DNA from 3 places in the Trichococcus shcherbakoviae genome. Region 3 is predicted to be linked to each of the others. Evidence: riboswitches for the same ligand, from Rfam matches in the RefSeq annotation. Region 3 holds a riboswitch; each other region holds the start of a gene.
The links. Region 3 has a riboswitch for thiamine pyrophosphate ahead of thiW (energy coupling factor transporter S component ThiW). Riboswitches for the same ligand answer to the same signal wherever they lie in the genome.

Region 1 (3,274 bases), 300 kb from region 3:
AATGTTGTGCGGTTTGCTGCAGGCTCATCGTCTTCAACGCATCCTGCAGACCCGAAGCCGGCTGCACCTTTTTCTGAAGCAAATAATTTTCTCCCAATCCTTGCCAAATCGGCATGGAATCCAGCAACGTCCCGTCCAGATCGAAGATGGCTGCTTCCAGTTTCATGGTTGCACCATCGCTTCGGCTAACGGGCGAAGCCTCTTCACTGCCGCGGTAATGTCAGGCTGCGCAAAGATGGCGGATACGACGGCAACCCCGTCGATGCCGCTGCCCTTCAGCTTGAGGATGTTCCCTTCAGCAATGCCTCCGATCCCCACAACGGGTATGCTCACCGCCTGGCAGATCTGCTGCAGCGTTTCGATCGACAGCGTGTCGACATCCAGCTTCGTCGCTGTCCCGTAGATGGCACCGACACCCAGATAATCGGCCCCGTTCCGTTCCGCCGTCAGCGCCTCTTCGACGGAATGGGCAGAAACGCCCAGTATTTTCCCCTCGCCGATCCGGCTGCGGACGTCTCCCGCCTGCATATCGCTCTGCCCCACATGAACGCCGTCCGCATCCAGCGTCAAGGCTACATCGACCGCATCATTGATGATGAAAGGAACGCGGTGGCGTTTGGCCACGGCCTGCAGTTCCTTGCCAAGGGATACAAAGGCATCGAAATCCAATTCCTTCTCGCGTAATTGCACGACGGTAACGCCCGCCTGGATGGCTTCTTCAAGTTGTTCCGCCAAGGACGCGTTCCCCAGCCATTGGCGATCGGTCACCGCATAAAGCAGCAAATCGTTCTTATCTAGTCTCAATTTTAGCGCCCCCTTCCAGTTTTTCTGCCGACATCTTGCTGATTTCATCGATGATGTAGCTGCGGTAGGATGACGTCCCTGCAGCATTGCGGATCATCCTTTCGTAAGCCAGCTCGCCGCTGACTCCCATCAGGCATACCGCTGCCGCCGTGGCATACAGCAACTGCTCCGGGTTGGCTCCGCAATAGGCAGCAATCACTGCCGACAGCATGCAGCCGGTTCCGGACACCTTCGCCATCTGCGGATGCCCGTTGCGGATGATGTAGGCTTTGTCCCGGTCCGCAACGATGTCGATCGCTCCGGTGATCGCGACGACCGCATCATTCCGGTCGGCCAATCGTTTGGCGAACGCGACCGTTGCCTCGAGCGTCTCCTCGGTCACGGCATCGCTGATGTCGGCATCGACGCCTTTCGTTGTGCCGCTGCCGGCATGGATCGTCTTCATTTCCGAAATGTTCCCTTTGATCACGGTGAAGGCAATGTCCTCCAGCAGTCTGAGTGTCGTTTCGGTCCTGAAAGAGGATGCCCCCGCGCCGACCGGATCCAAAACGACAGGATGGGAGAGCGCGTTAGCTTGGCGCCCTGCCAGCAGCATGGACTCCACGGCTCTGCTGTTCAGTGTTCCGATGTTCAGATTCAGGGCGGTGCAAATGCTTGTGATGTCCGCGACTTCCTCGGGGGCATCCGCCATGATCGGGGACCCTCCGGCAGCCAAGAGGACATTCGCGACATCATTGACGGTGACATAATTGGTGATGCAATGGACCAGCGGCGTCTGTCGCTGTACATTTTCGAATAGCGTTTTGAACATGGGGTACCTCCAAATAGTTTGTTTGATGCGACGACAAAAAAAGCGGGAAATGTCCGAATAGGCATTTCCCGCTGAATAGAATCATTCAATGTTATTTCCCTACGTTGGCATTATCCAAATCAGGTAATAGGTCGAAGTTGATTACTTCCTCTCAGCCTGCTGACACAAGCTCCCTTTTTTCGTATGCAGTTATGTCATCATCTTAGCATATGCGCCATCCTTATTCAAGGATGATTTTTTTATTTCGATTGATCGTTCAACCACTCAAAAATATTTGTATAAGTAGTTTCGCCGACTGTCGCTGCCGCCGCGCCGCCTCCGGTAGCGTTGCTTGCTTCGAAGCCGAACGTTTCAGCGTCAGTCGAAGCAATGATAGCAGCTTTATCCTGGACACCAGTTACCTGGTTATTGAACAAGTAGATCCAGGAGAAATGACCTAGGTAAGTAGTGCCTAGGCTGTCCGTTCCTTCAACCGTTTCAAAGTAGGAAACCCAAGTGTTTTCCGCTCCCGCCTGGATAAGTGCCTGGTAAGTCGGCAACAGATAGTTCATAGGCACGACAACCGGATCATCCGCAGATTGGACCAACCAAATCGGCAAGTCTTTGATCGCCTGGATTTTTTCTTCTGTAAACCAAACTTGATCTGTCTTCACAAAACTCGATGTTCCGGTAGCTTCATCATTCGTTTTCACGTAGGTGCCGTCGCTGTTCCGCTCATATTCATAATAAGCATACGCCTCGCAGACGGGATAAGCCGCTGCAAAATAGGCAGGGTATTGGATGACCATGTTCATGGTCATGTAGCCGCCGTTCGAGCAACCTCCCAGATAGATGCGGTCGGTATCGACATCCGGATGCGCAGCGACATAATCATTGATCGTATCCATCAAGATTTCCGTGTATCGGGAGATGCCGCTGCCGTTCCCGTTCGTTCCATCCCCTTCATCCATCCAATAGGTAGGCGCTTGGACAGCCAGAACATACGCACCGGCCACGTCATCGGTTTGGAAATAGGACTGGATCTCCTCTTTTGCCAATGCGGACACTTCATTTCCAAGGATGGCGATGTCGGGATCTGTTCCGCCTTCCCCTTGGCCGTGCAGCCAGATGACCAACGGATTCGCTTCCCCTTCGGCAAGTCCTTCCGGTTCATAGGCAGCTGTCGAAAGCGTCAATTCCTCTTCTTGATCCGTCATCGGATTCACGTAGGTGCCACTGAAAGTCCCTCTCGCCGTGAACAAATCGGTATCCGGGGAGATGCGGTTGTTTGCGGCATCCTCCGTGATGCTCAAAGAGTAGTCCTCATCCTCGATCGTGATCGAAGGCGCAGCGATTGCGACCTCATAAGCTGGGGACCATTCATTCATCGATGTCGTCGTATTGTAGGTGAACGGAGATCCGATCACGCTGAACGTCGCATCATTGAAGCCGGTCTCCATATCGATCGCGATGAAGTTTGAATTTTCCTGCGGATTCCCGTTCTCATCGGATGTGTAGACGTCCGTAACCGTGCGTTTCGCCCCGGCTGTCATGACCTGCCAGCCACTAGGATCGACACTGTCGACCGCATCCTCCAACTCGATGATGAGTTTCGGTACACCCGGTCCTCCTTCATAGCCTTTTACATAGATGCTGGTCTTCACGACGCCATCGTAAGCA
Region 2 (3,274 bases), 240 kb from region 3:
TGGTGCTGTAATCGCGCAAGTTATCGGAACATTAATCGGTGTTGAAATCGGCAAAGGCAATATCGAACCAAGCTTAGCTTTACCGGCTTTGTTCGCCATCAACACACAAAATGCTTGCGATTTCATTCCAGTCGGGTTAGGCTTGCAAGAAGCAGAAGCCAAAACAGTAGAAGTCGGCGTACCATCCGTTCTTTATTCTCGATTCCTGAACGGTGTGCCCCGCGTATTCGTCGCTTGGTTAGCAAGCTTCGGACTATATTAAAAAAGAAGAAAAGCGGGACAAGCCCGCTTTGCCTCGTAAATAAAAAGTAATAATCGGAAAAGGTGAAGAAAAATGTCAATTTATTCAACGGTAGTCACAGAAATCGGACCTAACGCTAAGGAGTTTTTAGCTGAGGATATGATGGTATTGTTCGGAGACGATGCTCCGGAAGCATTGCGGCCATATTGCTTCCTGATCGAACAAAATGCACTGGAGCAGGATATTCAACTAGGACACGCGTTGGTTATCGGCGACGATAGTTATCGCGTCACAGCAGTGGGTGATGTGGTCAACAAAAACCTCAGGGATCTGGGGCACATCACCATTAACTTCAGCGGAGAAACAGTCGCTGAATTGGCAGGCTCGCTGTATGTTGAACACAAAACAGTGAACGAAATCGCGGAAGGCACCATCATCAAAATCACTGAAACTGTGGGGTAGTAGCGTATGTACATAGATTCGAACGACATCAAAGCAATCGGAAGTTTTTTGAAAAGCGGATTTCTGAAAGGAGTCACCACCAACCCGACGATTTTGTCGACTGGTTCCGGCAGTCGCTTCAAACAATTACAAGATTTATTGGCTTTGGAGCCGACGGAACTTTTTGTACAATTGCTGGGTACGACTTCTGAAGAAATGTTTGCCGATTATGAAGCAATAAAGACATTTGATGCAAATCACCGACTTTCGATAAAGATTCCCGTTACACAAGCAGGCTTGGAAACAATCAAAAAAGTGAAAGAGGACGATCCGGAAAGAGCGATCCTGGGGACACTGATCTATTCTGCGGACCAGGGGATCCTGGCCGCCGCAGCCGGATGCGATTATCTGGCACCGTATGTGAACAGGATGCTGAACAATGCGATCGATCCCTTCAAGGCGATCCGTTCCATGCGGACGTTCATCGATGCCAGAGGCTACAAGACCAAAATCATGGCAGCGAGCTTCAAAAATTCCCAACAAGTCATCGATTCTTTGGAGTCGGGCGCGCATACTGCCACGATCCCTCCGGATGTCCTGAATAACATGATGAACAAGGATTTGGCGCTGCAGGCATTGCAGGTTTTTGAAGCAGACGGACAAGCGTTGTTGGCTGCATATGGTGAATAAATACAAGAAACGGTAACGTTTCGTGCAACAGAACGAGTTGACTTCCGGAAAAATTATGATACGATTAGAACAATAGCAAATGAACTGAATATTCTTTTTACCACTAGGGGTGCTTTACCGGCGGATGACTGTCCGCCAAAAAGCTGAGATCGAAGTAGGACTTCGAGACCCTTAGAACCTGATCTGGTTTGTACCAGCGTAGGGAAGTGGCAGCCTCTTTTGGCTAAGTAAGTCCCTATTGCATAAGGAACATACAACCACTTTTTTCCGTTGGGAAGAGAGTGGTTTTTTTGTTTGCAAAAATCAAGAGCGGCCGTTCGGATAAGTCGGGACCCTTGCGGAGCGCTCACAGCATATGGAGGGAAAGCAATGACATTTTCAGCACAAATCCGCCAAGCGGTAGAACCGATCTGGGCAGCCAGCATGGAGCATCCGTTTGTGAAAGGGATCGGGGACGGCACCTTGCCGTTGGAGAATTTCCGTTTTTACATCCAGCAGGATTCCTATTACCTGACGCGCTTCGCCAAAATTTTGGCGCTCGGCGCAGCCAAAGCACCGGATATTGCGACGACCAACCAGTTCGCCGACTTCGCGAAGCATACGTACAGCGCCGAAATCGGCCTGCATGAACAATTTTCGAAAAGGCTGGGCATCACCGCGGAAGAAAAAGAGTGTTTCAAACCCGCGCCCACAACATACGCCTACACGTCCCATCTCTATCATGCCGGCCACTCGGGGCATTTGGGGGATGTGATCGCCGCCGTTCTGCCTTGCTACTGGCTTTATGCCGAAATCGGCGACGCCTTCATTGACGCGGCACCTGAAGAACCGATCTATCAGGAATGGATCGCTACCTATGGCGGGAAGGATTTTCAGGACCGGGTGGATGAACAGATTGCGCATCTGGATAAGATCGCTACATCTGCAACCGAAGCGGACCGTGAAAGGATGAAAGAACATTTCATCATCAGCAGCCAGTACGAATACGCATTTTGGGAAATGGCCTATCGCATGGAAACATGGCCGGTACCGTTGGAGAACTGAGCGACAAAATCAAACGCAAAGAGGAGACAGAGAAAATGAAAAAAGAATTGAAGCTTACAGATATTTTGGTGACGATCGTCATCGCCATCGCTTTCGGGATCGTCTACATCCTGTGGGGAACGGTTTATTACGCGGTGCAGCCGTTGGGTCTGCATCTTGATCAGCTGCTGTACGGCATGTGGTTCATCGCCGGTACCTTCGCCTATTTCATCATCCGCAAACCGGGTGTGGCGCTGTTGGCGGAAATCGCTGCGGCTTCAGGTGAATTCCTTTTGGGGTCGCCATGGGGTCTGACCGTCTTGCTTTCCGGCGTGGTGCAAGGATTGTTTGCGGAATTAGTGTTCATGGCCTTCCGTTACAAACGTTTTGACCTGAAGGTTGCCGCTTTGGCAGCTTCGGCATCTTGCGTGGGTTCGCTAGTGGTGGATGCGTTGAACGGGCAGATTGCTGAGTTGGCTGCTTGGAACTTGGCGCTGTATTTGTTGGCCCGTTTTGCCGGCTCGATTTTCTTTGCCGGGGTGCTGGCCTACTACTTGGCGGAAGTCCTGGAGGATACCGGCGTGACGAACCTTGTCCGTCCGCTTTCGACTGAAGATTTCACAGATATGGATTAAGGAGGATGGCGGAAATGGAGCAGCGAGCGTATGTGGAAAAGCTGAAGTTGAAGTTTCCCGGCGACGCCGATTTGTTGTTCAAGGACCTTTCCTTTTCGGTGGCTGAAGGCGAAAAAGTGCTGCTTTTGGGGCCGTCCGGCTGCGGCAAATCCACGCTGCTGCAGGTGTTGAGCGGGCTGATTCCGCAATCGATCGAAGTGCCGATGAAGGCCGAAAAGCTCGTGACGCCGGCTTCCTGGGGCTA
Region 3 (3,274 bases):
CATTCGGAAATCTTTACCCGAGAGGGGAAATCCCCTTCGGTCAAGTTTCCCCGCATTTTAGGGATTGAATGTGTAGGGATTGTGGAACGTTCGACCGACGAAGAGAGATTGCCGCTCGGTCAAAAAGTGGTGTCGATCATGGGGGAAATGGGGAGAGCATTCGACGGGAGTTATGCGGAATATGCTTTGTTGCCGAATGACCAAATCTATCCCGTCCACACCGATCTGCCTTGGTCCCAACTGGCTGCCATTCCGGAAACCTACTATACGGCTTTCGGTTCCATGAAGAATCTGCGGATCCAATCGTCCGATCAGATTTTGGTTCGGGGGGCAACGAGCGGTGTGGGGGTTGCCTTTGCCAAGTTAATCAGAGCCCAATTCCCCGATATCAGGATTTACGGAAGCACACGAAAAGCCGAAAAGGGCGAGAGACTGAAGGAAGCCGGCTTCACCGACTACGTCGAAGATCGCAACGGCATTTTGGATACCGAGGAGACTTTCGACAAGATTCTGGAATTGATTGGGCCCGCGACGATCAAGGACAGCCTTTCCCATATACGGGAAGCTGGCATTGTCTGCAGCACCGGTCAACTCGGCGGGAAATGGTTTCTGGAGGATTTCGATCCCATCATGGAATTGAAGCACAACAGCTACTTGACTACTTTCCATTCGAATGAAGTTTCCGGTGAAAAGTTGAATGAACTGCTGGCTTACATTGAGGGGAAAGGCGTTGCGGTGGATCCGGAGAGGGTTTTCACGCTCGAAAAGGTTGCCCAAGCCCATGCCTTTTTGCAGAGCCAGAACAGTTTCGGAAAAGTCATCGTGCTGGATCCGAGCGCAAGACGAGAAGAAGCTTCAGAATAGGGTTGCGTTTCCACAGGTTATTGGTTAGAATTTAATGAGAAACACTGGGGGTGCGCGTAAGCGCTGAGACCGACACTGTCGGAACTCTTTGTACCTGATCTAGTTCATACTAGCGTAGGGAATGTGGCGTTTGACTATTCGCATAATAGACATCAAAACGTTATATTTTCTGATTTTCGCATCAGATTATATAGCGTTTTTTAATTTCAGTAGGGGTGCGCAACTGCGCTGAGACCGACACTGTCGGAACCCTTCAAACCTGATCCAGTTCGTACTGGCGGAGGGAACTGAGCTTGGTCTGGAATCCGTACGTATATCCAAGACATCTCAGGGGAGGTGTCTGTTTATTTTCATTCAATTCAGGGAGGAGGGGGAACGGCTCGCATAGGTCAGGATTAAAAAGGAATCATTCAAACTGAAAAGGGGAAAACATTATGAACACAAAAAAATTAGTCACCACTGCCTTGATCATCGCCATGGGGGTAGTCAGCAACAGCATCTTTGTCATCCCGATCGGCATTGCAAAGGTAGCACCGATGCAGCATCTGCTGAACGTATTGACTGCTGTCTGGTTAGGACCCGGATATGCCGTCCTTCAGGCCTTCGGCGTTTCCGTGCTGCGCAACTTGTTGGGGACAGGGACCGTCTTTGCCTTTCCGGGCAGCATGATCGGGGCTATTTGTGCAGGTCTGTTTTATGCCAGAACGCAAAAGCTCGGTTACGCGGCACTGGGTGAATGGATTGGCACCGGAATCCTGGGGTCGTTGGCGAGCACTTTGCTGGCGCAGTTCTTTATGGGCATGGAAGCCGCATTGATGCTCTTTTTGCCGAGCTTCGCGATCAGTTCCGCCATCGGAGCGGGTATGGCTTATTTCATCATCCTGGAAATGGGAAAAAGAAGCGTGTTGGACCGGAACAGAACGTAAGAAAAGGCTGTTATATAAATTAACTAAGAAACAACCGGAACGTGAACCGGTTGTTTTTTTGCCGTTCTCCGAGATATAGCCGCTGATCGAAGCTGGCGATTATTTCCGTTGTTCTCCACCGGTAAACGGGTGAGCATGGTAGCAGGCGACTAACATTAATGCGAAAGAAAATAATTTTCATTAAATAATAATTGAAAAAACTATTTTCATGTGTTATTCTATCAGCGTAGAGAAAAGGCGAAGTCAAAAATGCGTACCTCGCTTTTGGCGTTTGCGCACAGCAGGAGGCAACAAGCAATGACAATCATCGAGGAAATCCAAAACCAGTATTCCGCTTTTTCCGCAAATGAGAAAAAAATCGCGGATTACATTCTCCGGAACAAAGCTTCCATCAAAAATATGAATATCAAGGATTTAGCGGCGAAGGTGGATACATCGACGTCCAGCATCACCCGTTTCTGCAAACATATCAACATCGATGGGTTTGTGGATATGAAGATTGCGTTGCGCTCAGTGACAAGCAACCAGCAATTGAAAGAAATGCCGACCGTCTATGATGATATTTATGGCTACTATACGCAAGTCATCGATGAAACCAATCAGATGATCGAGGATCAAGCAATCGAAACGGTTGTCGATTGGATCAAAAATGCAAAAAAAACCGTGATTTACGGCATCGGCAGTTCCGGATTTACGGCCGCTGAATTGGCGCAACGCTTGATCCGGATGGGCTTGAATGTCACTGGGGTCACCGACTCCCACTTGATGATCATCAACAGCTCGATCATCAAGGAAGACGAATTGGTGATCGCCATTTCCAATTCGGGGGAAACGCCGGAGTTGATTGCGTCATTGGAAATCGCGAAAAAGAAAAAAGCGAAGATCATCGCGCTGACCAGCTTCAAAAACAGTTCTCTGACGAAGCTAGCGGATGTCACCTGCTTCGGTTACCACTCGCGGTTCGTCAACAACACGGTGTTCGTCAATACACAGTTCGGGATGGTGTACCTGATCGATGTGATTTCGACACTCCTGCTGCAGGACAAGGATTTCCAATACAACATGGATCTGACGAGAGCAAATGTACAGGGTTATTCAAAAAAAACGGAATAGCAAGTGGCGCGCATAGCCTGTGTTTTCATGAAAAAAATTCAGGTCATAATCAAAGAGGGGAAAGACAAATGAAAAAAGTAATCATCCATGCAGAAGTGTATACGGGAGAAACGGTCATCGCCGATGGGTTTGTCCGGTTTGGAAAAGAAATCAGCACAGTCGGTAAGATGTCGGAATACGTTCCTGAATCAGGCGAGGAAGTGATCGACGCATCTGAGAGCAGGCTGGTGCCCGGCTTCATTGATATCCACAGCCATGGCGGCTATGGTGTGGACAACATGGACGGCGATGCGGAGGGCATCGATCGGATGATTGCGGCGATGCACCGGGAAGGAATCACCAGTTATTTTCCGACGACGATGACGCAATCT

Region 1: another riboswitch for thiamine pyrophosphate. It lies ahead of thiM (hydroxyethylthiazole kinase); the one in region 3 lies ahead of thiW (energy coupling factor transporter S component ThiW).
Region 2: another riboswitch for thiamine pyrophosphate. It lies ahead of tenA (thiaminase II); the one in region 3 lies ahead of thiW (energy coupling factor transporter S component ThiW).

What each region holds. Positions count from the first base shown of each region.
Region 1 is NZ_OY762653.1:1,680,207-1,683,480, reverse strand. It holds gene ACKPBX_RS08045 (HAD family hydrolase) at 1-166, opposite strand, end outside; gene thiE (thiamine phosphate synthase) at 163-804, opposite strand; gene thiM (hydroxyethylthiazole kinase) at 791-1,615, opposite strand; TPP riboswitch at 1,695-1,801, opposite strand; gene ACKPBX_RS08030 (prolyl oligopeptidase family serine peptidase) at 1,855-3,274, opposite strand, start outside.
Region 2 is NZ_OY762653.1:1,742,833-1,746,106, forward strand. It holds gene srlE (PTS glucitol/sorbitol transporter subunit IIB) at 1-262, shown strand, start outside; gene ACKPBX_RS08350 (PTS glucitol/sorbitol transporter subunit IIA) at 335-703, shown strand; gene ACKPBX_RS08355 (transaldolase family protein) at 710-1,372, shown strand; TPP riboswitch at 1,468-1,594, shown strand; gene tenA (thiaminase II) at 1,742-2,416, shown strand; gene ACKPBX_RS08365 (ECF transporter S component) at 2,452-3,030, shown strand; gene ACKPBX_RS08370 (ABC transporter ATP-binding protein) at 3,045-3,274, shown strand, end outside.
Region 3 is NZ_OY762653.1:1,981,977-1,985,250, forward strand. It holds gene ACKPBX_RS09520 (zinc-binding dehydrogenase) at 1-864, shown strand, start outside; TPP riboswitch at 901-1,003, shown strand; TPP riboswitch at 1,066-1,167, shown strand; gene thiW (energy coupling factor transporter S component ThiW) at 1,299-1,790, shown strand; gene ACKPBX_RS09530 (MurR/RpiR family transcriptional regulator) at 2,088-2,903, shown strand; gene nagA (N-acetylglucosamine-6-phosphate deacetylase) at 2,972-3,274, shown strand, end outside.